DNA from 4 places in the Lysinibacillus sp. F12 genome. Region 1 is predicted to be linked to each of the others. Evidence: riboswitches for the same ligand, from Rfam matches in the RefSeq annotation. Region 1 holds a riboswitch; each other region holds the start of a gene.

Region 1 (6,008 bases):
GAAACGCTTTAATACAGCTGGTGCTGTTACAGCGATGTTAACAGGCTTAATCTCTGCATTAGTATTAGTAGCTATGTCACCAAACGTATGGAATCCAGTTGAAGGCAAGGCGATTTTTGTTGGTGATCCGTTAATTATGTTAACGAACCCTGCCCTAATCTCTGTACCGCTTGGTTTCCTTGGTGGTTTCATCGGCACATTACTTTCTAAAGAAACTGATGATGCAAAATATCGTGAAGTTGACGTTAAAGCAAACACAGGTATTTCTGTACAGGACGTATCTCACTAAATCGATTTCATAAACCTCGTAAGTTCTTGCTTACGAGGTTTTACTTTTTCATTCATTTTCGTTACTATAATTGTTAAAAGGAGGGAATGAAAATGGCTCAATCTAGGGCGAAAAAGAAGCGGATGCATATAAAAAGAACTGCTGGCAAGGATGTAGAGAAAAATCGCCAATCCAATTCCTTCAGCACACATGAACGCACCACCAAAACAAAAACAGAGAAATTGATGCATGATTTTACTAAACATAAAAAGCAGTATACGGATAACTAATTGATATCCTATACTGCTTTTATTATTGTAGAAAACATAAGTGGCAATTGCCACGTTACCTTAAAGTCGATAAAAGTTTTTTGTATTCTGAGTGATAATTTTAGCCACTTGCTGAATAGACAATCCCTTGATGGCTGCAATCACCTCAATCGTCGAATGCATCATCCACGGAGACGTTGGTTTATTTGTAAAAGGTCCCTCAAACGACCATGGGCCATCTGTTTCTACCATCATTAAGTCAATCGGGTAGATTTGAATTAGCTGTTGAATTTCCTCTTCATACAATGCATCAGGCGTAATAGAGATAAAATAACCTCGCCGAATCATGCGTTTCATGACTGCCTCGTCCCCTTTAAACCAATGGAAATGAGCCTGACAAAGCTGATGCTTTTCTAGCAAATCGCACACGATGCTAGCATCCTCATATACAGCATGCAACACAATCGGTTTGCCCAATTCCTTAGCCAATACGATAAATCGTTCCAATAAAGCCTCATATGGACGAACATCCAAGGCTTGTTCTTGCCTTAAATAATAGGGTAAACCGACCTCACCAACCGCTACCATGTTATCACGATGCGCGCGAATCCAATCAAATAAAGCCTTCTCTTCTATTTCATCCAGTAAAGGCTGTTCAGGATGAAACCCAAAAGCCGCCTTCACCTTGGGATAGACCTTCGCTAAATGCAACGTCTTTTGACAGGAGGACAACTGCATACTTACCGCAATTAATGCCTCTACTTCTGCCAATAATGAAGGTATTTCCACGTCCTTATATTGATCTAAATGAATATGGGCATCAATCAACATTCAAATCCCCCTTTTCTTCCTGTAAATACGTGAATAACTGTTGCTTCAAGGCTGTGAATGTGGCAGAATGACGAATTTCTTCTTTGCGGGGGCGCTCAAATGGCACAATCATTTCTTTTTTCACTGTTGCAGGCCGTTTCGATAAAACAATTATACGATCGGCTAAAAAGAGGGCCTCTTCAATACTATGTGTGACGAATAAGATAGATTTTTTATGCTCTTCCCAAATGGATAGGAGCCATGCCTGCATTTCCAGTCTTGTAAATTCATCAAGCGCAGAAAATGGTTCATCTAGACATAAAATAGGTTTATCACTGACAATGGCACGGATAAAAGACACACGTTGTTGCATCCCTCCCGAGAGCTCGTATGGGTAAGCTTGACTAAAGGAAGCAAGCCCCACCTTTTCAAGCCAACCTTTTGCACGTTCAACATTTGGATTTTGCTGTAATTCCTCGACAATTGTTACATTCTCTAAAATAGTACGCCAAGGAAGTAAACAAGGCTGCTGTGGCATATAGCCAATTGCGCCTCTTTTTTGCTGAATCTCCTCTCCATTTAATAAAATCGTCCCTTGATCAACCAAAGAGACCCCACCAATTAATTGAAAAAGGGTACTCTTACCACTGCCAGATGGTCCTACTATGGCCACAAACTCACCATCCTTGACATCAAAGGAAACATGGTCAAGTACATGTAGACTGTCAAAGGATTTAGCGATGTTTTGAATGCTGAGCATGATAACCTCTCCCCTTTACCATTAATTTTTCAAGCAAGCGGATACTACTAAACAACAATAAGCTTAGCAAGACAATCGCAAAAATGGCGACAAACACTCGATCTGTACGGAAGGAAGATTGTGCTAAGGTCATGTATACGCCTATTCCCTTTTTTGCACCAAGCCATTCCGCAATAACTGCTCCCATTACACTATAGGTAGCAGCAATTTTTATGCCCGAGAAAATTGCCGGATAGGCATGTGGCCATTCTAATTTCCAAAACGTTTGGGCCTTCGTTGCTCCAATCATTTCGAAGTAATGCTTTAACTCGGGTGCTGTTTGACGAAAACCGTCCATTGCCGCAATGACAATAGGGAAAAAGCATACTAGACAAATAATGATGAGCTTTGGTAATAAGCCAAAGCCAAACCAAATAATAAGTAACGGCGCCAATACAAGAATGGGTATATTTTGCGACATAATGAGAATCGGATAAAATAACGACCGAATGAAAGTAAAACGATGCAAAACAATCGCCACGGTTAGACCACAGCCAACCCCAATAGCAAGTCCAAGTAAAGCTAATTCCACAGTAGCCAGGGCATGTGGCAGAAACGTTTGATATGATTGAAAGCCTTCCTTTAAGATTATGCTTGGTGCTGGTAGGAGCCAGGAAGGAACATCAGCGATATGCACAACAAGCTCCCATATGAATAAGAGGAAGGCGATAAACATTATCGTCCTTCCCTTTTGTAATGCCCGTTTCATGACTGATATTTCTCCGTTAATGTAGCCATGGTAATCCCATTTGGTTGATATAAAATTTTTACTTGTGTAATGACATTAATGGCTCCTAGCTCGACCATCTTAACATTCATTTTTTCAATGATTTGAAGAAGCGTTGTAAGCTCACCTTCCATTGTTGTTTCAAGGGGATGAACCTCATAGTTCACACCAGATGCATCAATAACCGCAATGGCCGCATCCACATAAGGAATGACATCCTCGTATTTCTCTGTCTTTGGAATGATTTGGACACTGATTAATGAATTTGCCATGTTAATTGGCCTCCTTTTTCGGTAGGAACTCATTCGTAAACGCCTGTTTAGCATCAAATTCGCCCTCTAACACTTTATTACTCGACATCCATTTAGCATAGTTTTCCCACACAGAAAGCTTTTGCTCCCCCCATTGATTAGCGTCATCCTGATACTTATCAGCCAACCACTCTTGACTTTTATGCACTAACTCCTTATCTAAGTCTGGTGCCGCTTCTAGTAAAATATCAGCCGCTTCATTCGGATGCTCGATGGCATATTCATAGCCCTTCGATGCAGCTGCAACAAAAGCTTTGACGCTGTCTGGATTGTTTTGAATCATTTTTTCATTGGTTGCTAAAACAGGTGTATAGTAATCTAACTGATCACTATAGTCCGTTAAATACAGCATATTAATTTTTTCCCCACGAAGCTCTGCCTCAATACCTGTCCATGCATAATAAATCCAAGCAAAGTCGATGTCCTTTTTCATCATCGTAAAGAAATCTAAATCTCCCGCATTGACAATGTCTAATTTATTAATATCAGCGTTTTCTTTTTGCATTAATGATTGTAATACCGCTTGTTCGAGAGGTGCTCCCCAGCCCCCATATGTTTTTCCTTCAAAGTCCTTTGGAGAGGTAATACCCTTTGACGCTACAGAAGCAAATCCAGATGTATTATGCTGGATGATGGCCGCTATCGAAACAAGTGGCACATCCTGAACACGAGCCTGTGTAATGCCCTCCTGATAACTCACGCCAAATTCTGCCTTACCAGAAGCTACGAGCTGATCGGCTCCTGCCTCTCCTGGCATTATAATATCAACATCTAAGCCTACTTCTTCAAAATAACCGAGCTTTTTCGCAACATACAATCCTGTATGATTCGTATTCGGTGTCCAATCGAGTACCACTGATACCTTTTTCTTTGTATCAGCAGACTGCTTGTCCTCCTTGTCGCTACAGCCTACTAACGTCAATAGAGTAGCTAATAGGATAAATAACCATTTTTTCATGCTAGGTCCTCCCAGTTTGTAATATGAAAGTGTTCATGAATGAATGTTGTCACCAGAAGAAAGCGTATTATACGGTTGGTAAGATATTGCTTAGAAAATAAAAAAACGCCTAGGATTCCTCCCAGACGTATTGCAATCAATCTCCAAAACATTTGCTTTTTTGAATAGATGTTCCCTACGCTGGTACGAGCCAAATCAGGTTCAAAGGGTCAGTGTCTATCGGACACAATCTCAGCTAGCCATAACTAGCCCCCCTACATTCTTTCGCTATGAACTTTTCGATGTTTATTATACCCATAGTTGATCTTAAATGACAAGATGCTAATTTTGGATAGTTGTGCCACTATAAACAAATAGCCCAGCTCTACTTATAGAGACTGGGCATGATGTTAGCTTGTTTTTTGTTCTTTTTTGGCCGTTAAAACATGTGAGATGGCTCCATCTGTTGCAATGTCCACTTTAAATGAACCATTAGAATGGCGATCAGCGCGCGTCAATGCATGGACATCGATAACCTCTTGTATGCCTTTTTCAGTTTCAATCACAACCTGCTCATCGTCTGTTGCTTGAATAACAGCGACAATTCGATGAGGATTTGCTTTTAATTCTGTAAGGACTTTAAGTCCACGCTTGGCACGACTTGCTATTTCTACCTCTGCGACATTCATTTTCTTTACAGCCCCTCGTTGTGTCACAATAACGACATATTGTGTTTCGTCTGGCTGTAGGACATTGACCCCGACTAAAGCTTCTCCATCTTTTAGCGTAATACCTTTAACACCGCCCGTTTTCACTCCAGTAACTGGTAGTTCTTCAATAGGGAAACGAATGGCATAGGCCGTATCAGTTGTTAAGAGCAGTTCCGCATCATCAGTTATAAACGATGCATAAATCATTGCATCGCCCGCTTTAACATTCATTGTTTTAATTGGCTTCGAATAACGCGTCACAGCATAATCTGCTAATGGCGAACGTTTAATTTGGCCATCTTTCGTAGCAGTTAAAATATACATATTTGGCTGTTCAAATGTTTCAAAGCCATAGACTGCAATAATCGACTCATCTTCACTTGTTGGCACAATACTTGAAATATGCTGTCCAAGGTCCTTCCAGCGAATATCAGGTAATTCATGAACAGGCTGATAAATATAATTCCCTCTATTTGTAAATAACAATAGATGATGTTGTGTATTTAAGTTTGCTTCATACAATAAGTAATCGGAATCTTTCATCGCAAAATCTTGACCGTTGGAGGCGGCATGGGATCGTGTAGATGTACGTTTAATATAGCCATCTTTCGTGACAGTCACTACAACCTCTTCACTTGGAACAAGGACATCTAATGTAATTTTAATTTCTTCTATTTCTTGTTCAATTTTCGAGCGACGTGGCTCTGTGAAACGTTTTTTAATATCTAGCAATTCTTGTTTAATGACGCGTACAAGTTTGGCCTCGCTTTGTAAAATTCCTTCTAGCTTGGCAATCAATTTGTTTAAGTCATCCTGTTCTTGACGGAGTTCTGTAATATCGGTATTCGTTAAACGATATAATTGCAGGCTCACAATCGCCTCTGCCTGTACCTCAGTAAAATCGAACTTCGCCTGTAAATTGAGCTTGGCGTCCTTCTTATCGTTAGATGAACGAATCGTAGCAATAACCTCGTCTAGAATAGATAGGGCTTTAATTAAGCCATCCACGATATGGGAGCGATCCTTTGCCTTTTGTAAATCATATATAGAACGATTTGTGACCACTTCTTTTTGGTGAGTAATATAGGAATCCAGCAATAATGGTAATGTCATCATCGTTGGACGACGATTATGAATGGCAATCATATTAAAATTGTAAGCTACTTGTAAATCTGTT
Region 2 (6,008 bases), on a different contig from region 1:
TATCGTGAAGTTGACGTTAAAGCAAACACAGGTATTTCTGTACAGGACGTATCTCACTAAATCGATTTCATAAACCTCGTAAGTTCTTGCTTACGAGGTTTTACTTTTTCATTCATTTTCGTTACTATAATTGTTAAAAGGAGGGAATGAAAATGGCTCAATCTAGGGCGAAAAAGAAGCGGATGCATATAAAAAGAACTGCTGGCAAGGATGTAGAGAAAAATCGCCAATCCAATTCCTTCAGCACACATGAACGCACCACCAAAACAAAAACAGAGAAATTGATGCATGATTTTACTAAACATAAAAAGCAGTATACGGATAACTAATTGATATCCTATACTGCTTTTATTATTGTAGAAAACATAAGTGGCAATTGCCACGTTACCTTAAAGTCGATAAAAGTTTTTTGTATTCTGAGTGATAATTTTAGCCACTTGCTGAATAGACAATCCCTTGATGGCTGCAATCACCTCAATCGTCGAATGCATCATCCACGGAGACGTTGGTTTATTTGTAAAAGGTCCCTCAAACGACCATGGGCCATCTGTTTCTACCATCATTAAGTCAATCGGGTAGATTTGAATTAGCTGTTGAATTTCCTCTTCATACAATGCATCAGGCGTAATAGAGATAAAATAACCTCGCCGAATCATGCGTTTCATGACTGCCTCGTCCCCTTTAAACCAATGGAAATGAGCCTGACAAAGCTGATGCTTTTCTAGCAAATCGCACACGATGCTAGCATCCTCATATACAGCATGCAACACAATCGGTTTGCCCAATTCCTTAGCCAATACGATAAATCGTTCCAATAAAGCCTCATATGGACGAACATCCAAGGCTTGTTCTTGCCTTAAATAATAGGGTAAACCGACCTCACCAACCGCTACCATGTTATCACGATGCGCGCGAATCCAATCAAATAAAGCCTTCTCTTCTATTTCATCCAGTAAAGGCTGTTCAGGATGAAACCCAAAAGCCGCCTTCACCTTGGGATAGACCTTCGCTAAATGCAACGTCTTTTGACAGGAGGACAACTGCATACTTACCGCAATTAATGCCTCTACTTCTGCCAATAATGAAGGTATTTCCACGTCCTTATATTGATCTAAATGAATATGGGCATCAATCAACATTCAAATCCCCCTTTTCTTCCTGTAAATACGTGAATAACTGTTGCTTCAAGGCTGTGAATGTGGCAGAATGACGAATTTCTTCTTTGCGGGGGCGCTCAAATGGCACAATCATTTCTTTTTTCACTGTTGCAGGCCGTTTCGATAAAACAATTATACGATCGGCTAAAAAGAGGGCCTCTTCAATACTATGTGTGACGAATAAGATAGATTTTTTATGCTCTTCCCAAATGGATAGGAGCCATGCCTGCATTTCCAGTCTTGTAAATTCATCAAGCGCAGAAAATGGTTCATCTAGACATAAAATAGGTTTATCACTGACAATGGCACGGATAAAAGACACACGTTGTTGCATCCCTCCCGAGAGCTCGTATGGGTAAGCTTGACTAAAGGAAGCAAGCCCCACCTTTTCAAGCCAACCTTTTGCACGTTCAACATTTGGATTTTGCTGTAATTCCTCGACAATTGTTACATTCTCTAAAATAGTACGCCAAGGAAGTAAACAAGGCTGCTGTGGCATATAGCCAATTGCGCCTCTTTTTTGCTGAATCTCCTCTCCATTTAATAAAATCGTCCCTTGATCAACCAAAGAGACCCCACCAATTAATTGAAAAAGGGTACTCTTACCACTGCCAGATGGTCCTACTATGGCCACAAACTCACCATCCTTGACATCAAAGGAAACATGGTCAAGTACATGTAGACTGTCAAAGGATTTAGCGATGTTTTGAATGCTGAGCATGATAACCTCTCCCCTTTACCATTAATTTTTCAAGCAAGCGGATACTACTAAACAACAATAAGCTTAGCAAGACAATCGCAAAAATGGCGACAAACACTCGATCTGTACGGAAGGAAGATTGTGCTAAGGTCATGTATACGCCTATTCCCTTTTTTGCACCAAGCCATTCCGCAATAACTGCTCCCATTACACTATAGGTAGCAGCAATTTTTATGCCCGAGAAAATTGCCGGATAGGCATGTGGCCATTCTAATTTCCAAAACGTTTGGGCCTTCGTTGCTCCAATCATTTCGAAGTAATGCTTTAACTCGGGTGCTGTTTGACGAAAACCGTCCATTGCCGCAATGACAATAGGGAAAAAGCATACTAGACAAATAATGATGAGCTTTGGTAATAAGCCAAAGCCAAACCAAATAATAAGTAACGGCGCCAATACAAGAATGGGTATATTTTGCGACATAATGAGAATCGGATAAAATAACGACCGAATGAAAGTAAAACGATGCAAAACAATCGCCACGGTTAGACCACAGCCAACCCCAATAGCAAGTCCAAGTAAAGCTAATTCCACAGTAGCCAGGGCATGTGGCAGAAACGTTTGATATGATTGAAAGCCTTCCTTTAAGATTATGCTTGGTGCTGGTAGGAGCCAGGAAGGAACATCAGCGATATGCACAACAAGCTCCCATATGAATAAGAGGAAGGCGATAAACATTATCGTCCTTCCCTTTTGTAATGCCCGTTTCATGACTGATATTTCTCCGTTAATGTAGCCATGGTAATCCCATTTGGTTGATATAAAATTTTTACTTGTGTAATGACATTAATGGCTCCTAGCTCGACCATCTTAACATTCATTTTTTCAATGATTTGAAGAAGCGTTGTAAGCTCACCTTCCATTGTTGTTTCAAGGGGATGAACCTCATAGTTCACACCAGATGCATCAATAACCGCAATGGCCGCATCCACATAAGGAATGACATCCTCGTATTTCTCTGTCTTTGGAATGATTTGGACACTGATTAATGAATTTGCCATGTTAATTGGCCTCCTTTTTCGGTAGGAACTCATTCGTAAACGCCTGTTTAGCATCAAATTCGCCCTCTAACACTTTATTACTCGACATCCATTTAGCATAGTTTTCCCACACAGAAAGCTTTTGCTCCCCCCATTGATTAGCGTCATCCTGATACTTATCAGCCAACCACTCTTGACTTTTATGCACTAACTCCTTATCTAAGTCTGGTGCCGCTTCTAGTAAAATATCAGCCGCTTCATTCGGATGCTCGATGGCATATTCATAGCCCTTCGATGCAGCTGCAACAAAAGCTTTGACGCTGTCTGGATTGTTTTGAATCATTTTTTCATTGGTTGCTAAAACAGGTGTATAGTAATCTAACTGATCACTATAGTCCGTTAAATACAGCATATTAATTTTTTCCCCACGAAGCTCTGCCTCAATACCTGTCCATGCATAATAAATCCAAGCAAAGTCGATGTCCTTTTTCATCATCGTAAAGAAATCTAAATCTCCCGCATTGACAATGTCTAATTTATTAATATCAGCGTTTTCTTTTTGCATTAATGATTGTAATACCGCTTGTTCGAGAGGTGCTCCCCAGCCCCCATATGTTTTTCCTTCAAAGTCCTTTGGAGAGGTAATACCCTTTGACGCTACAGAAGCAAATCCAGATGTATTATGCTGGATGATGGCCGCTATCGAAACAAGTGGCACATCCTGAACACGAGCCTGTGTAATGCCCTCCTGATAACTCACGCCAAATTCTGCCTTACCAGAAGCTACGAGCTGATCGGCTCCTGCCTCTCCTGGCATTATAATATCAACATCTAAGCCTACTTCTTCAAAATAACCGAGCTTTTTCGCAACATACAATCCTGTATGATTCGTATTCGGTGTCCAATCGAGTACCACTGATACCTTTTTCTTTGTATCAGCAGACTGCTTGTCCTCCTTGTCGCTACAGCCTACTAACGTCAATAGAGTAGCTAATAGGATAAATAACCATTTTTTCATGCTAGGTCCTCCCAGTTTGTAATATGAAAGTGTTCATGAATGAATGTTGTCACCAGAAGAAAGCGTATTATACGGTTGGTAAGATATTGCTTAGAAAATAAAAAAACGCCTAGGATTCCTCCCAGACGTATTGCAATCAATCTCCAAAACATTTGCTTTTTTGAATAGATGTTCCCTACGCTGGTACGAGCCAAATCAGGTTCAAAGGGTCAGTGTCTATCGGACACAATCTCAGCTAGCCATAACTAGCCCCCCTACATTCTTTCGCTATGAACTTTTCGATGTTTATTATACCCATAGTTGATCTTAAATGACAAGATGCTAATTTTGGATAGTTGTGCCACTATAAACAAATAGCCCAGCTCTACTTATAGAGACTGGGCATGATGTTAGCTTGTTTTTTGTTCTTTTTTGGCCGTTAAAACATGTGAGATGGCTCCATCTGTTGCAATGTCCACTTTAAATGAACCATTAGAATGGCGATCAGCGCGCGTCAATGCATGGACATCGATAACCTCTTGTATGCCTTTTTCAGTTTCAATCACAACCTGCTCATCGTCTGTTGCTTGAATAACAGCGACAATTCGATGAGGATTTGCTTTTAATTCTGTAAGGACTTTAAGTCCACGCTTGGCACGACTTGCTATTTCTACCTCTGCGACATTCATTTTCTTTACAGCCCCTCGTTGTGTCACAATAACGACATATTGTGTTTCGTCTGGCTGTAGGACATTGACCCCGACTAAAGCTTCTCCATCTTTTAGCGTAATACCTTTAACACCGCCCGTTTTCACTCCAGTAACTGGTAGTTCTTCAATAGGGAAACGAATGGCATAGGCCGTATCAGTTGTTAAGAGCAGTTCCGCATCATCAGTTATAAACGATGCATAAATCATTGCATCGCCCGCTTTAACATTCATTGTTTTAATTGGCTTCGAATAACGCGTCACAGCATAATCTGCTAATGGCGAACGTTTAATTTGGCCATCTTTCGTAGCAGTTAAAATATACATATTTGGCTGTTCAAATGTTTCAAAGCCATAGACTGCAATAATCGACTCATCTTCACTTGTTGGCACAATACTTGAAATATGCTGTCCAAGGTCCTTCCAGCGAATATCAGGTAATTCATGAACAGGCTGATAAATATAATTCCCTCTATTTGTAAATAACAATAGATGATGTTGTGTATTTAAGTTTGCTTCATACAATAAGTAATCGGAATCTTTCATCGCAAAATCTTGACCGTTGGAGGCGGCATGGGATCGTGTAGATGTACGTTTAATATAGCCATCTTTCGTGACAGTCACTACAACCTCTTCACTTGGAACAAGGACATCTAATGTAATTTTAATTTCTTCTATTTCTTGTTCAATTTTCGAGCGACGTGGCTCTGTGAAACGTTTTTTAATATCTAGCAATTCTTGTTTAATGACGCGTACAAGTTTGGCCTCGCTTTGTAAAATTCCTTCTAGCTTGGCAATCAATTTGTTTAAGTCATCCTGTTCTTGACGGAGTTCTGTAATATCGGTATTCGTTAAACGATATAATTGCAGGCTCACAATCGCCTCTGCCTGTACCTCAGTAAAATCGAACTTCGCCTGTAAATTGAGCTTGGCGTCCTTCTTATCGTTAGATGAACGAATCGTAGCAATAACCTCGTCTAGAATAGATAGGGCTTTAATTAAGCCATCCACGATATGGGAGCGATCCTTTGCCTTTTGTAAATCATATATAGAACGATTTGTGACCACTTCTTTTTGGTGAGTAATATAGGAATCCAGCAATAATGGTAATGTCATCATCGTTGGACGACGATTATGAATGGCAATCATATTAAAATTGTAAGCTACTTGTAAATCTGTTGTTTTAAATAGGTACTGTAGAATCCCCTGTCCAGGAACATCCTTTTTCAGCTCGATAACGACACGTAACCCTGTACGATCTGATTCATCACGAATTTCAGCAATCCCTTCAAGGCGTTTATCTACACGTTGCTCATCAATTTTTTTCACAAGATTCGCTTTATTCACATCGTATGGTAATTCGGTAACGACAATTTGCTCTTTTCCGCCCTTGATAGGTTCGACCACAG
Region 3 (6,008 bases), on a different contig from region 1:
TCATAGTTTGGATGATCTGTTGCCTCAGGTACATACTCAACATATGTTACTTTATTGTTTTCATCCACAACAAACACAGCACGTGTCAGAAGACGTAATTCTTGAATATACACGCCATAAGCCTCACCAAATGAAAGGTCGCGGTGATCAGAAACCGTTTGAACCGCATCAATACCTGCTGCCCCACACCAACGTTTTTGAGCGAATGGAAGATCTACAGATACTGTGTAAATCACTACATTATCACCTAAGTTAGCTGCTTCTTCATTGAAACGACGTGTTTGAGCATCACATACACCAGTATCTAATGATGGTACAACACTAAATAAACGAATTTTCCCCTCTGAATCTTTTAATGTTACAGGTGAAAGGTCATTCGCTAATACTGTAAAAGCTGGTGCTAAATCGCCCACCTTTACTTCATTACCTACTAGTGTCACTGGACCATTTTTAAATGTTACTTGTGCCATATAAACGCCTCCTAATCATCATATGTACATAATATTACTAAATGAAGGGAATTAATTGCAACTAAGATAGCTTACTTTATTCAAAGTGTTAGCTAGCAATAGAAAAGACTGTCTCATCGTTTGAGACAGTCTCTTGTTTATTGTTCATTTTTTTCTTCTAGTTTTTCTAGCTCAGGTTTTCCCTCTTGTTCAATAGAAGCTATCTTTTCATCTTTTTTCTCTATAGAAAGTGGCACTAAATTCTTTTCAATATAGACTTTCTCATGCACCACTGTTGTATCGGCGAAATAGTCATGCAGCCCTTGATTGTCTGGTAAAATAACTACCAAAATATAAAGAGGCATCACAATATTATTAATAATACGCCCAATCCATTCACGGAATAATACATCTGACCAAGTAAGGTTACCATGCTTTAATGAAATGACACGTAATCCAAATACCATCTTCCCTAGCGTTTGACCAAAGAATTTTGTCATAAGGACAAAATAACTATAATAAAGAACCGCTGAAATAATGGAGATTGGAGCATACCAAACTGATTCTGATAAGGACCAATCCATTAAATAAAAGATAGGATTAAAGAGTATTCCAACTACAGCAGACACAATAAACCCATCCAATAAAAATGCCCACAATCGAATCCAAAAGCCTGCTGTTTTTAATGTGTAGTTTTTTTGCCTTGCTAAATCTTCCGTGCCATTGTTAAAAAAGTTATTTTCCATTGAGGGTGAACCTTGCATAACAACTTCATTGTTTGTCATTGAACTCCCTCCTTAGTATTCCCCGTATAAATACATCATTTTAGGTGCATTGTAATCTGTCATAATTTTCATTAGCATTTTTTCCTCTGCTGAAGGACCGAACATGGAGCCAATTTTCATCCCAACATATGATTGCCATCCGCCCATATCATAAGCATATTCAAATAATACAGCATCTTCTAGTCCAAAATCGGCGCGTAAGGCTGCAATGGCAGCTTCTTCGTCGCCAATTTCATCGACTAAACCAGCTTCAAGTGCTTTTGTACCACCAAGAATACGGCCATCCGCCACTTTCTTCACATCGGCTTCTGACATATTACGTCCTTGTTCAACGATATCCACAAATTCTTCATATGTTTCATTGATCATATCCTGCATCATTGCACGTTCCTCTGGTGTCACATCACGCATTGGACTTAGCATATCCTTATGCTCACCAGATTTAAACGTTTCGAATTTGACACCGACTTTTTCAGCCAATGCTTGATAATTAATAGATTGCATGATAACACCAATTGAGCCTGTTATTGTATCACGATGTGCAAATATTTTGTCTGCTGGAGCTGAAATATAATAACCACCAGATGCTGCCATTGAATCCATTGATACATAAATTGGAATTTGTCTTTCTTCTTTAATTTTTAACAGCTTTTTATAAATTTCAGCAGATTCTTTTACCCCTCCACCAGGAGAGTTAACACTTAAAACAATTCCTTCAATCGTATCATCGTACAAAATACTATCCAATTGTTCTAGGAAAAATTGATGATCATATGCAACAGGCTGCCATAGTGAACTTGAGCCAATATCTTGGATCGTGCCATCCACCTTTAAATAGGCAATCCTTTTATCAAAATTATCCCCTTCGATTACATTTTCATATACATCTAAGTTATTTCCTGCCATTAAACTATCAAAATTACCTAGGAAATCTGCTTTAAATAGCGCAAAAATGGTATTAATCCCCAATGAAAACAGTAAAAGAACACCTGCTACTATTAATGCAACCCACCTTTTAACATTCATCTCTTTCCGCCTCCTTATGACGTAATACGTATGACTTGCTCATTAGTTTCATTTTTTTGCAATAATATGCAATTAGTTTTATTCTATTTATTTCCTCATAATACCTTACCTAAAATTACAAAAAAAATCAAAGTTCATTTCTTTGATGAACTCTGATTTTCGACATTATTTCCTAGGAAATGATTATTGTATACATTTTTTTATTTCTTGTTGCCTTAATTCGACACGTCTAATTTTACCAGATGCAGTTTTGGGTAACTCTGTAACAAATTCAATAGCACGTGGATATTTATAAGGTGCTGTTAATGATTTCACATGATTTTGAAGGGTTTGAATAAGCCCTTGATCACCATTAACACCATACTGCAGGATAATAAATGCTTTAACGATGTTCCCGCGAACTCTATCAGGGCTTGCAATGACAGCAACCTCTTTCACAGTCGGATGCTTCATCAACGCATCCTCCACTTCAAAGGGTCCAATTGTGTAACCTGAGGAAATAATGACATCATCCCCGCGTCCTTCAAACCAAAAGTAGCCGTCCGCATCTTTATAAGCTCGATCCCCTGTTATATACCAATCACCACGAAATTGTAAATTTGTACGTTCTGGATCATTTAAATATCTTTTAAAGAGTGCAGGTGTTTCTCGATGAACGGCAATATCACCTACTTCTCCTATAGCTACTGGCTCACCAAAATCGTCTATAATTTCAACGGTGTTGCCAGGGGTAGGCTTCCCCATCGAACCAACTCTTGCCTCCATACCTACCATAGTCCCTACCAGTAAGGTATTTTCTGTTTGACCATAACCATCTCGCACCTGTAGATGAAAAGTATCCGCGAATTTTTTTATAACTTCACTGTTCAAGGGCTCACCTGCTGAAACAGCTTGTCGAATTGAACTGATATCATACTCCTGTAAATTGTCAAGTGCTGCCATAAAACGATATTCAGTCGGTGTACAACATAAGATATTCATTTTAAATTTTTCAAGCAATGTTAAATAGGTTGCCGCATCAAACTTTCCTTTATAGACAAAAGCAGTGGCACCACTGCCTAAAATGGCGAGAAACGGGCTCCAAATCCATTTTTGCCATCCTGGTGCTGCGGTTGCCCATACAATATCATTTTCTTGTACTCCTAGCCAATGAGGAGCTGTTGTCCGTAAATGTGCATAGCCCCAGCTATGCGTATGCACTGCAGCTTTCGGATTTCCTGTTGTGCCACTTGTATAAGCTAAAAATGCATGGTCTGTACTTTTTGTTGGTGTAGAACTTATGTAAGTTGTTGGTTGCTTTCGCATTATATCTAACAATGGCTGCCATGGCTCATGAGCATTTCCAATAACAAATAGCTGCACCTCTTGTAAATTTTCTACTTGATCAAATTGCTGAATGTAAGGCTCAAAGGCCACAATTGCTTTAGCATCGGCATGATGAATACGATACTCAATATCTTTTGTTCTTAGCATTTCAGAGCTTGGAATGATTGTTAAACCCGCTTTTAATGCAGCAATATAGACAATGTATGCTTCTACTGAGCGTGGTACCATCACTAAAATGACATCACCTTTAGTTAATCCATTTTTTGTAAAGACATGTGCCGCCTGATTCGCTCTTTCAAGTAAATGTGCGTAGGTGATAAATTGTACATCAGAATGCTCTTCATAAATTATCAATGCATTTTTAGTTGAATCCTTAGCATATTTTTCAAATTCATCAGTTATGTTATACCATTCTGGTGCTACTAATTCTTGTCTTTTCATGGCAAATGCCCCCTTTTGATAAGACACATTATACTCCTTTCTTAGAATTTTCAATGGTTTACACTTGATTTGAGTAAAGTCATGACAACTATCATACTTACCTATATGGCATCAGTCACGTTTTGTTGATAGGAAAACTTGCTATTGAATACATATGAAAAGTATGGTACATTTTGGTCAACTAAAAGCAAGATTGCAGGGGGACTCATAAAGAGTTGAGAAGGTAAAACCTGACCCTTTGAACCTGTTAGTTAATACTGACGTAGGGAGCAATGAACATCTTTTTTTCAGATGAAAGGCTCTTTTTCGTGCATTTTTACACAAAAGAGCCTTTTTTGCGTGCTTACGTCCACCCATGAAGGAGGACTAAAATGATTTTTCAAACGATTCGTCAACAACAACCGCTTATACACTGTATAACTAATTATGTTGTGGCTAATTTCCAAGCAAATGGCTTATTGGCATTAGGTGCCTCTCCTGTCATGGCTGATGACAGCCATGAGGTAGAAGAAATGGTCGCCATTGCAGAAGCTCTTTTAATCAATATTGGTACACTGAATGATCGAACAAAGGAAGCGATGCTGTTAGCAGGAAAAAAGGCAAATACCCTTAGTATTCCTGTTATATTAGATCCAGTTGGCGCAGGTGCCACAGTTTATCGCAAGGAAACCGTACACCTATTACTTACAGACATACAATTTGCGGTCATACGCTGTAACAAGGGAGAACTTGCGGCATTAGTGAATGTGGAATGGCAACAAAAAGGTGTTGATAGTGGTGATGGATTTATTGACATAGAAACAGAAGCAACATTATTGGCTCAACGCTACAACTGTATAGTCATTGTTACAGGCGAACATGATTTTATGACAGACGGTGTGCAGAGCCAATGGATAACTGGTGGAAATTCACAAATGACAGAAGTCACTGGTACAGGCTGTTTACTTAGTGCTATATGTGGAGCCGCCTACTGTTCAGGAGAAGATCCATACAGTCAATTAGTGGAAACCCTCACTTACTACAAAAAAGCAGCTGAGCTAGCATCAGCCTTTACAGAGGATATCGGGGATATTCAAATTGCTTTGCTAAATGCCCTTCATCGTCTTTCAAAGGAGGGTGAGGCTTCATGCATATTGTAACGACAATTGCAGGCTCAGATAGTGGTGGTGGCGCTGGTATTCAGGCTGATTTAAAAACATTCCAGGAATTAGGGGTTTTCGGTACCTCAGTTATTACAGCTTTAACTGCTCAAAACACACGAGGTGTAACAGGGGTTTTCCCAATTGAAGTTGATTTTGTTGAAAAACAATTTCATGCATTACTAGAAGATTTTTCGATTGCTGCGATTAAAACGGGGATGCTTTATTCCTCGGATATTATTCAGACAATCGCACACATTTTACAGGATTTAAAAATCCCACTAATTGTTGATCCAGTTATGATTGCAAAAGGTGGAGAAAACTTATTGCAGCAAGAGGCTATTGAAGCCATGCGCATTTCTTTACTACCACTTGCTACAATTGTGACACCAAATATACCAGAAGCAGAGGCACTTACTGGAAGAAAAATAAATCAATTCTCTGATATGGAGAAGGTCGCTCAATGCTTTTTCCAACTAGGTGTTCACTGTGTCATCATTAAAGGTGGGCATCTCCCCAATTCGTTATATGCGATTGATTATGTATTTATAAAAAATGACAAATATTTTTCCATGCAGTCTCCTCGTATTCCAACGAAAAACACACATGGTACAGGTTGTACATTTTCAGCAGCTCTCACTGCTTTTATTGCTCAAGGTTTGACAATTGAAAAAGCTGTTATTGAAGCTAAAAAATTTATACAATTAGCTATTATGCATGATTTAGCCATTGGTAATGGTCATGGCCCTACAAATCATTTTGCTTATCGGCTGCATAATGGTGCCTGCGAGGTGAAGTTAGTTGAAACGTGAGGATTTACAGCTTTATTTTATTATGGGTAC
Region 4 (6,008 bases), on a different contig from region 1:
TTGAAATGCTACGTGATGAAGATACATTAGGATTTATAGCATTTGATGATCGTCCTTGGGAAATTATAGAGACTGGACCTTTGAATAATAAAGAAGAGGCAGTGGATACCATTTTATCCGTTACACCAGGAGGCGGAACAGAAATCTATGGTTCACTTGCAAAAGCATATGAAAACCTAGCAGATATGAAACTGCAACGTAAGCATATTATTCTTTTAACGGATGGACAATCGCAGCCAGGAAATTATGACGATTTAATTGAACAAGGAAAAGATAACGGAATAACCTTATCGACAGTAGCTATTGGTCAAGACGCGGATGCAAACTTATTGGAAGCTCTGAGTGAGATGGGGAGTGGACGTTTCTACAATGTTATCGATGAGCAAACTATTCCGTCCATTTTATCTCGTGAAACGGCCATGATTTCCCGTACGTACATTGAAGATAATCCATTCTATCCTGTACTGTATAATGCAGGGGGATGGAATACGCTATTTGCCAATGGCGTTCCACAAATGAATGCTTATATTGGAACAACCGCAAAGCAGGGTGCTACCGTCGTGGCTGAAAGCGAAAAGGAAGATCCAGTATTAGCACAATGGCAATACGGTCTTGGCAAAACATTCGCATTTACTTCTGATTCAACAGGAAAGTGGTCAGGAGACTGGGCAAGATGGCAGGACTGGGGCACATTTTGGCAAACGCTTATTTCGCAAATGCTCCCAAGTTATAATGACGTTGCCTACGATGTAAGAGTAGAATCAGATGGATCCTTTATGATTACAGACCCTACAAATGAAGCAGCATTTTTAGATATTGTGGCTGTTAATGAAGCGGGTGAAGAGCTAGACACACAGCTTGAAACTATATCAGCCTCTCAGGTGCGAGCTGTGGTACAAGCTGAGCCGGGGTTAATCTTCTTCCGTATCGCTGATGAAAAGGAAACGATTTATCAGGCGGGATTAAGTGTTCCTTACAGCGCTGAATATGAACTTCTTCCTGTTAATGATAAATTAATAGAAGAAATAACCGAACAAACAGGTGGTGCTGTTTTAAAAGAACCACAAGAAGTGTTCCGTGACTTTACAAAGCAAGGGGCGGATCGTCAAAACATTGCCACATGGCTTCTCCTTGCAGGTATGCTCTTATTCTTTATTGATATAACAATAAGGCGCTTTGGCTGGAATTTCCTAACGAAGTCGAAGAAAAAGGAGCAACTGGTAGAGGATCTCCCTGTACAAGCAGAAGACACGAATGTAGCACAACTATTAAAGGGTATGAAAAAACGCCAATAATTTAGTTTAGATGAAAGCAGTGCGAATTTCGCACTGCTTTTTGTACATTCATGGAAAAAGAAATCCTTCCACGACACTATTTAATAAAGAGAGTAGGATTAAAATATCTTACTAGCACCGTTTTTCGCAAACTGCTAGCTACTAAAATGCCTAAAATTGCTCCAATTGTACTTGATATTAAAAAGGCAGGCATAAAAAACAAGGCTGCTACGGAAGTTTCCATTAGTACCTTTGCATAGGGCACTGCTACAAGTGATGCTAGAAGACCAGTGCCAATCACTTCACCCAAACCAGCAAACCAAATTTTACCGTTATATTTATAGGCAAGCCCTGCGCATAATGCACCAATAATACTACCAGGAATGGCTAAAAGAGAGCCTGTCCCTGTAAGGATTCGAATAATGGCCGTAACAAAGGCAACTACAACTGTAGATACGGGTCCAAGTATAATGGCTCCTATTACGTTAATAGCGTGCTGCACCGGATAAGCACGAGCAATCCCAGTTGGAATGGAGATAAAAGTAGAACCTGCAATAGCAATCGCTACTAATAAAGCCATAATTGTTAATTTTCTAATAGACATGTTAGGTGTACTCCTTTTCATTTTAGCCACTAGGAAAATGAAAAAAGCCGCTTCCTTCAAACGACAGGAAGCGGCCTTGCTTATACACTGAAAATAGCAAGAAGCGCCACTTCCCTCCGCTAGTATGAACTAGATCAGGTTCGAAGGGTCCGTATATAACCATATACGTCTCAGCCTTTAGAAGACTCCCCTAGTGGTAAGTATTTTTCTATTTTTTAGAAGTGTAACATATTTCAATAAATAGTCAATAAGAGTTACCTATTAATGTGAATCTGGATGCATAAGCTGAGGCGCCTTTTTCAATGTCCAAATCAGGGCAAGGAAGAAGCAAGCTAATAAGATAATGGCACCAAAAATATAAGGACTGTTCATATTCCAGTCAAATAAAAAACCAGCCAAAGCGGGTCCAATCATATTTCCTAGACTCATATAGGCATTATTCAAGCCGGCTGCGAATCCTTGCTCTTTTTCTGCAAGTTTTGATATGAGAGTATTAACAGCTGGACGAATCAACGTTGTCGCCGTAGAGAAGATGGTTGCAACAACTAATATTAGTGCAAAACCAGAAACAAATAATATTAAGAAAATAGCAACGGCCGCAATAAATAAATTGACCAAAACTACTTTCATTTCACCAAACCGTTTAAAGAGTGGCGTAATAATAAACATTTGTACAATTACCCCAAACGCACCACCAACAACTAAAATGATGGCAATATCGCCAGGTGAGTAATTAAATTTCTCTGTCACAAATAGTGATAAGGTCGTTTGGAAGTTAGCAATCCCAAATGAGAATACCATCATAATAATTAACATAACAAAATAAGGCATATGTACAGAGCGAGCCATCTGTTTTACCAGATTATCTTGCTTTTGTCTATTTTGCGCAGTATTTGGCTTTGTAGATGGTAATAAAAAGTAAGATAAAATAGCCGCTAAAATGGCGGCAGCTCCCGCCATGAAAAATGGAAAATGTAAGCTAACCTTTGCAAGGAAACCACCAATTCCAGGGCCAATCATAAAGCCGAAAGACATAGCAGCTCCTAACAAACTCATTCCTTTTCCGCGTTCTTCATAAGTTGTCACGTCTGCTACAAAAGCCATAATAGGAGGTGCTACAAATGCAGAGCCAAGGCCACCTAAAAAACGTGCTAAAAAGAGCATCCATACATCTGTAGAAAGGCCAAAACCGATTTGTGCAAGTCCTGTTAGTATAAGACCGAAAATAATTAAATTTTTCCGCCCATACTGGTCCGAAAGATTCCCAGCAATTGGAGAAAATACGAATTGTGCTAAGGCGAACGTTGCAATAAGCATGCCTAGAACTTGTCCTGCTGCTCCAAATATTCTTAAATATTCAGGCATTACAGGAATAATAATTCCAATACTCCCCATTGCGATAAACATGTTAAACATTAAAATATACAAAGCCGCCTTATTGGACTTCTGCTGGGTCATCGACAAGCCCCCCTTTTTGTAATCAAATATAGTACAGTCTATCATAAAGAATTATGGCTGGCTAATAGTTGAGATTGCTGTAACTGGTTCGATATGTAGAATGATTTTCCAGAAAAGCTTTTATCTCATAAAAATTCGGGGTGTGGAGTGAGGAAGAGAATTGCTTTTTCTAGAGACTTGAAATAGGGAGAGTAAAAAACTAGTGAAAATAAATAATTTCGTTTGCCATTACCTATAACCGTGTAGATGAAAGTTAAAGATGAAGTTATAATGCGCAGGTGTCGTACGACGTAGATTCAAGGTCTTTTTATGGATAAAGAAAAACTAAAGATTGCTGGCATCTTGAAAAAATTGATGATACCTAGACGAAGGGGGATTGTATGATCGACAACTGGTTACTAGTAGAATTGCTTTCTAAATATAGCGATACAAATGAATGCTTAAATAAAAAAGGCGAATTGGTTTGTAGACCAATTCGCTTTTATAAATTATCGAATACTCATTTTAAATTCTAAAAACAGTTCATTATATTTTCCTAAGTAATCTGGACCTAAGTTTTTGTATACCTCTAAGGTATCACGTTGGTCCTCAGATGGGTAGTAGCGTTCATCTGAAACTACTTCTGGGTCCATTAAGTCCATCGCAGCAATATTTGGCGTTGAATAGCCAACATAATCGGCATTTTGAGCACCGGATTCTGCACTTAGCATAAAATTGATGAAGGCATGTGCACCATCAATATTTTTCGATGTTTTGGGAATAACCATATTATCGAACCATAGATTGGAGCCCTCTTCAGGAACAGCAAAGTCCAACTCTTCATTTTCAAACATCATGTCTGCTGCCTGACCAGACCAAGTGAGGGCTACTGTTGCTTCGTTATTAATCATTAATGGTGTAATTTCATCCCCAATGATCGCTTTTACGTTGGGCGCAAGTGTAATCAATTTGTCAGTTGCTTCCCGTAGTTCATTGTTATCCAATGAATTCAAGGAGTGTCCAAGACTATTTAACCCCATCCCAATCACTTCACGGGCACCGTCTACTAAAAATACTTTTCTTTTTAATGAAGGATCCCATAAATCGTCCCAAGAAGAGAAATCTAAATTTCCAACTAGTTTTGGATTATAGACAATCCCTACTGTTCCCCAAAAGTAAGGAACTGAATATTGATTGTTATCATCGAATGGTAAGTCTAAAAAGTAAGGGTCGATATTTTTTAAATTCGGTATTTTTGCTTTGTCTAAAGGAATCAATAAATTATCTTCCTTCATTTTTTCAATCATATACTCAGAAGGAACAGCAATATCGTAAGCTGTACCACCTTGCTGTATTTTTGTCATCATAGCTTCATTAGAGTCAAATGTTTCATAGATGACATGAATACCTGTTTCTTTTTCAAATTCCTTCAATAGATCAGGGTCAATATACTCTCCCCAGTTAAAAATGGTTAAAGTGTCTTTTCCACTTTTACCGCCACCTGCACTTAAGGCGTCAGCAGCATAGAATAAAAGGGCAGAAACAACAAGGATAGCGATGGTCGCTTGAATTAATGACTTCATTGTTGTCCCTCCGTTCTTTTGCTTGTACGACTTGTAATGAAGTAATAACCAACCACAACGATAACGGTTACAAAGAATACTAATCCAGAAATAGCGTTAACTGTGAGAGATATTCCTGCGCGAGCCATCGAGTAGATTTCTACCGATAATGTACTGAAGCCATTGCCGGTTACGAAAAATGTCACAGCAAAATCATCTAATGAATACGTAAGAGCTAGGAAGAAACCTGCAAAAATACCTGGCTGAATATACGGTAAAATGACACGCATCATAACATCCTTTTTGGTTGCTCCTAAATCTAACGCTGCATCAATTAGTGATTTATTCATTTCTAACAATTTAGGTAAAACCATTAACACTACAATCGGTACACTAAACGCTACGTGTGCTAATAATACTGAAGCAAAGCCTAATTTAATGCCAACCATTGTAAATAGAATTAAAAAGCTTGCCCCAATGATGACATCTGGACTGACAATTAAAACATTGTTTAGGGACAATAATGTATTACGCATTTTTGAATCTTTGACAGTGACAATACCAATTGCTCCTAATGTTCCAATAATAGTAGAAATTAAAGCAGATAGTAATGCTACGATAACAGTATTGATTAAAATAACAAGTAGCCTTGAATCTTCAAAAACAGCCTGATAATGCTCTAAAGTAAAGGACTCAAAGTTATTCATGGAGCCACCACTATTGAACGAATAAAAGATTAAATAGAAAATGGGTGCATACAGAACGACAAAAACAATCGTTAAATAGACTTTGGCTGATGCAGAGAGTTTGTTCATCGTACGCGACCTCCTTTATCTTTTTGTCCCGTAACAAGCATAATGATGACCATAAATAAAATTAAGAACACGGCAATAGTTGAACCCATCCCCCAATTTTGTGTCACAAGGAATTGCTGCTCAATCGCTGTACCAAGCGTGATAACACGATTTCCTGCAATTAAGCGAGTAATCATGAAAAGTGATAGAGCAGGGATGAAAACAACCTGAATACCTGATTTAACACCATCCATTGTCAATGGTAAAACAACGCGACGGAACGTTGTAAAGGCAGATGCGCCTAAATCACGAGATGCATAAATAAGTGTCGGATTTA

The links. Region 1 has a riboswitch for thiamine pyrophosphate ahead of AC3CH7_RS17460 (ABC transporter substrate-binding protein). Riboswitches for the same ligand answer to the same signal wherever they lie in the genome.
Region 2: linked by a shared signal. The riboswitch ahead of AC3CH7_RS08370 (ABC transporter substrate-binding protein) and the one ahead of AC3CH7_RS17460 (ABC transporter substrate-binding protein) in region 1 are both predicted to bind thiamine pyrophosphate.
Region 3: linked by a shared signal. The riboswitch ahead of thiM (hydroxyethylthiazole kinase) and the one ahead of AC3CH7_RS17460 (ABC transporter substrate-binding protein) in region 1 are both predicted to bind thiamine pyrophosphate.
Region 4: linked by a shared signal. The riboswitch ahead of thiW (energy coupling factor transporter S component ThiW) and the one ahead of AC3CH7_RS17460 (ABC transporter substrate-binding protein) in region 1 are both predicted to bind thiamine pyrophosphate.

The regions. Positions count from the first base shown of each region.
Region 1 is NZ_JBYMLP010000003.1:708,146-714,153, forward strand. It holds gene AC3CH7_RS17430 (solute symporter family protein) at 1-289, shown strand, start outside; gene AC3CH7_RS17435 (hypothetical protein) at 382-558, shown strand; gene AC3CH7_RS17440 (TatD family hydrolase) at 619-1,368, opposite strand; gene AC3CH7_RS17445 (ABC transporter ATP-binding protein) at 1,358-2,107, opposite strand; gene AC3CH7_RS17450 (ABC transporter permease) at 2,082-2,855, opposite strand; gene AC3CH7_RS17455 (thiamine-binding protein) at 2,852-3,145, opposite strand; gene AC3CH7_RS17460 (ABC transporter substrate-binding protein) at 3,147-4,142, opposite strand; TPP riboswitch at 4,298-4,408, opposite strand; gene parC (DNA topoisomerase IV subunit A) at 4,532-6,008, opposite strand, start outside.
Region 2 is NZ_JBYMLP010000002.1:272,435-278,442, forward strand. It holds gene AC3CH7_RS08340 (solute symporter family protein) at 1-60, shown strand, start outside; gene AC3CH7_RS08345 (hypothetical protein) at 153-329, shown strand; gene AC3CH7_RS08350 (TatD family hydrolase) at 390-1,139, opposite strand; gene AC3CH7_RS08355 (ABC transporter ATP-binding protein) at 1,129-1,878, opposite strand; gene AC3CH7_RS08360 (ABC transporter permease) at 1,853-2,626, opposite strand; gene AC3CH7_RS08365 (thiamine-binding protein) at 2,623-2,916, opposite strand; gene AC3CH7_RS08370 (ABC transporter substrate-binding protein) at 2,918-3,913, opposite strand; TPP riboswitch at 4,069-4,179, opposite strand; gene parC (DNA topoisomerase IV subunit A) at 4,303-6,008, opposite strand, start outside.
Region 3 is NZ_JBYMLP010000002.1:1,231,360-1,237,367, forward strand. It holds gene tpx (thiol peroxidase) at 1-470, opposite strand, end outside; gene AC3CH7_RS13160 (RDD family protein) at 608-1,234, opposite strand; gene sppA (signal peptide peptidase SppA) at 1,247-2,260, opposite strand; gene mbcS (acyl-CoA synthetase MbcS) at 2,444-4,027, opposite strand; TPP riboswitch at 4,215-4,313, shown strand; gene thiM (hydroxyethylthiazole kinase) at 4,399-5,166, shown strand; gene thiD (bifunctional hydroxymethylpyrimidine kinase/phosphomethylpyrimidine kinase) at 5,154-5,978, shown strand; gene thiE (thiamine phosphate synthase) at 5,968-6,008, shown strand, end outside.
Region 4 is NZ_JBYMLP010000001.1:1,211,314-1,217,321, reverse strand. It holds gene AC3CH7_RS06140 (VWA domain-containing protein) at 1-1,295, shown strand, start outside; gene thiW (energy coupling factor transporter S component ThiW) at 1,372-1,878, opposite strand; TPP riboswitch at 1,973-2,080, opposite strand; gene AC3CH7_RS06130 (MFS transporter) at 2,140-3,336, opposite strand; gene AC3CH7_RS06125 (ABC transporter substrate-binding protein) at 3,825-4,898, opposite strand; gene AC3CH7_RS06120 (ABC transporter permease) at 4,895-5,692, opposite strand; gene AC3CH7_RS06115 (ABC transporter permease) at 5,689-6,008, opposite strand, start outside.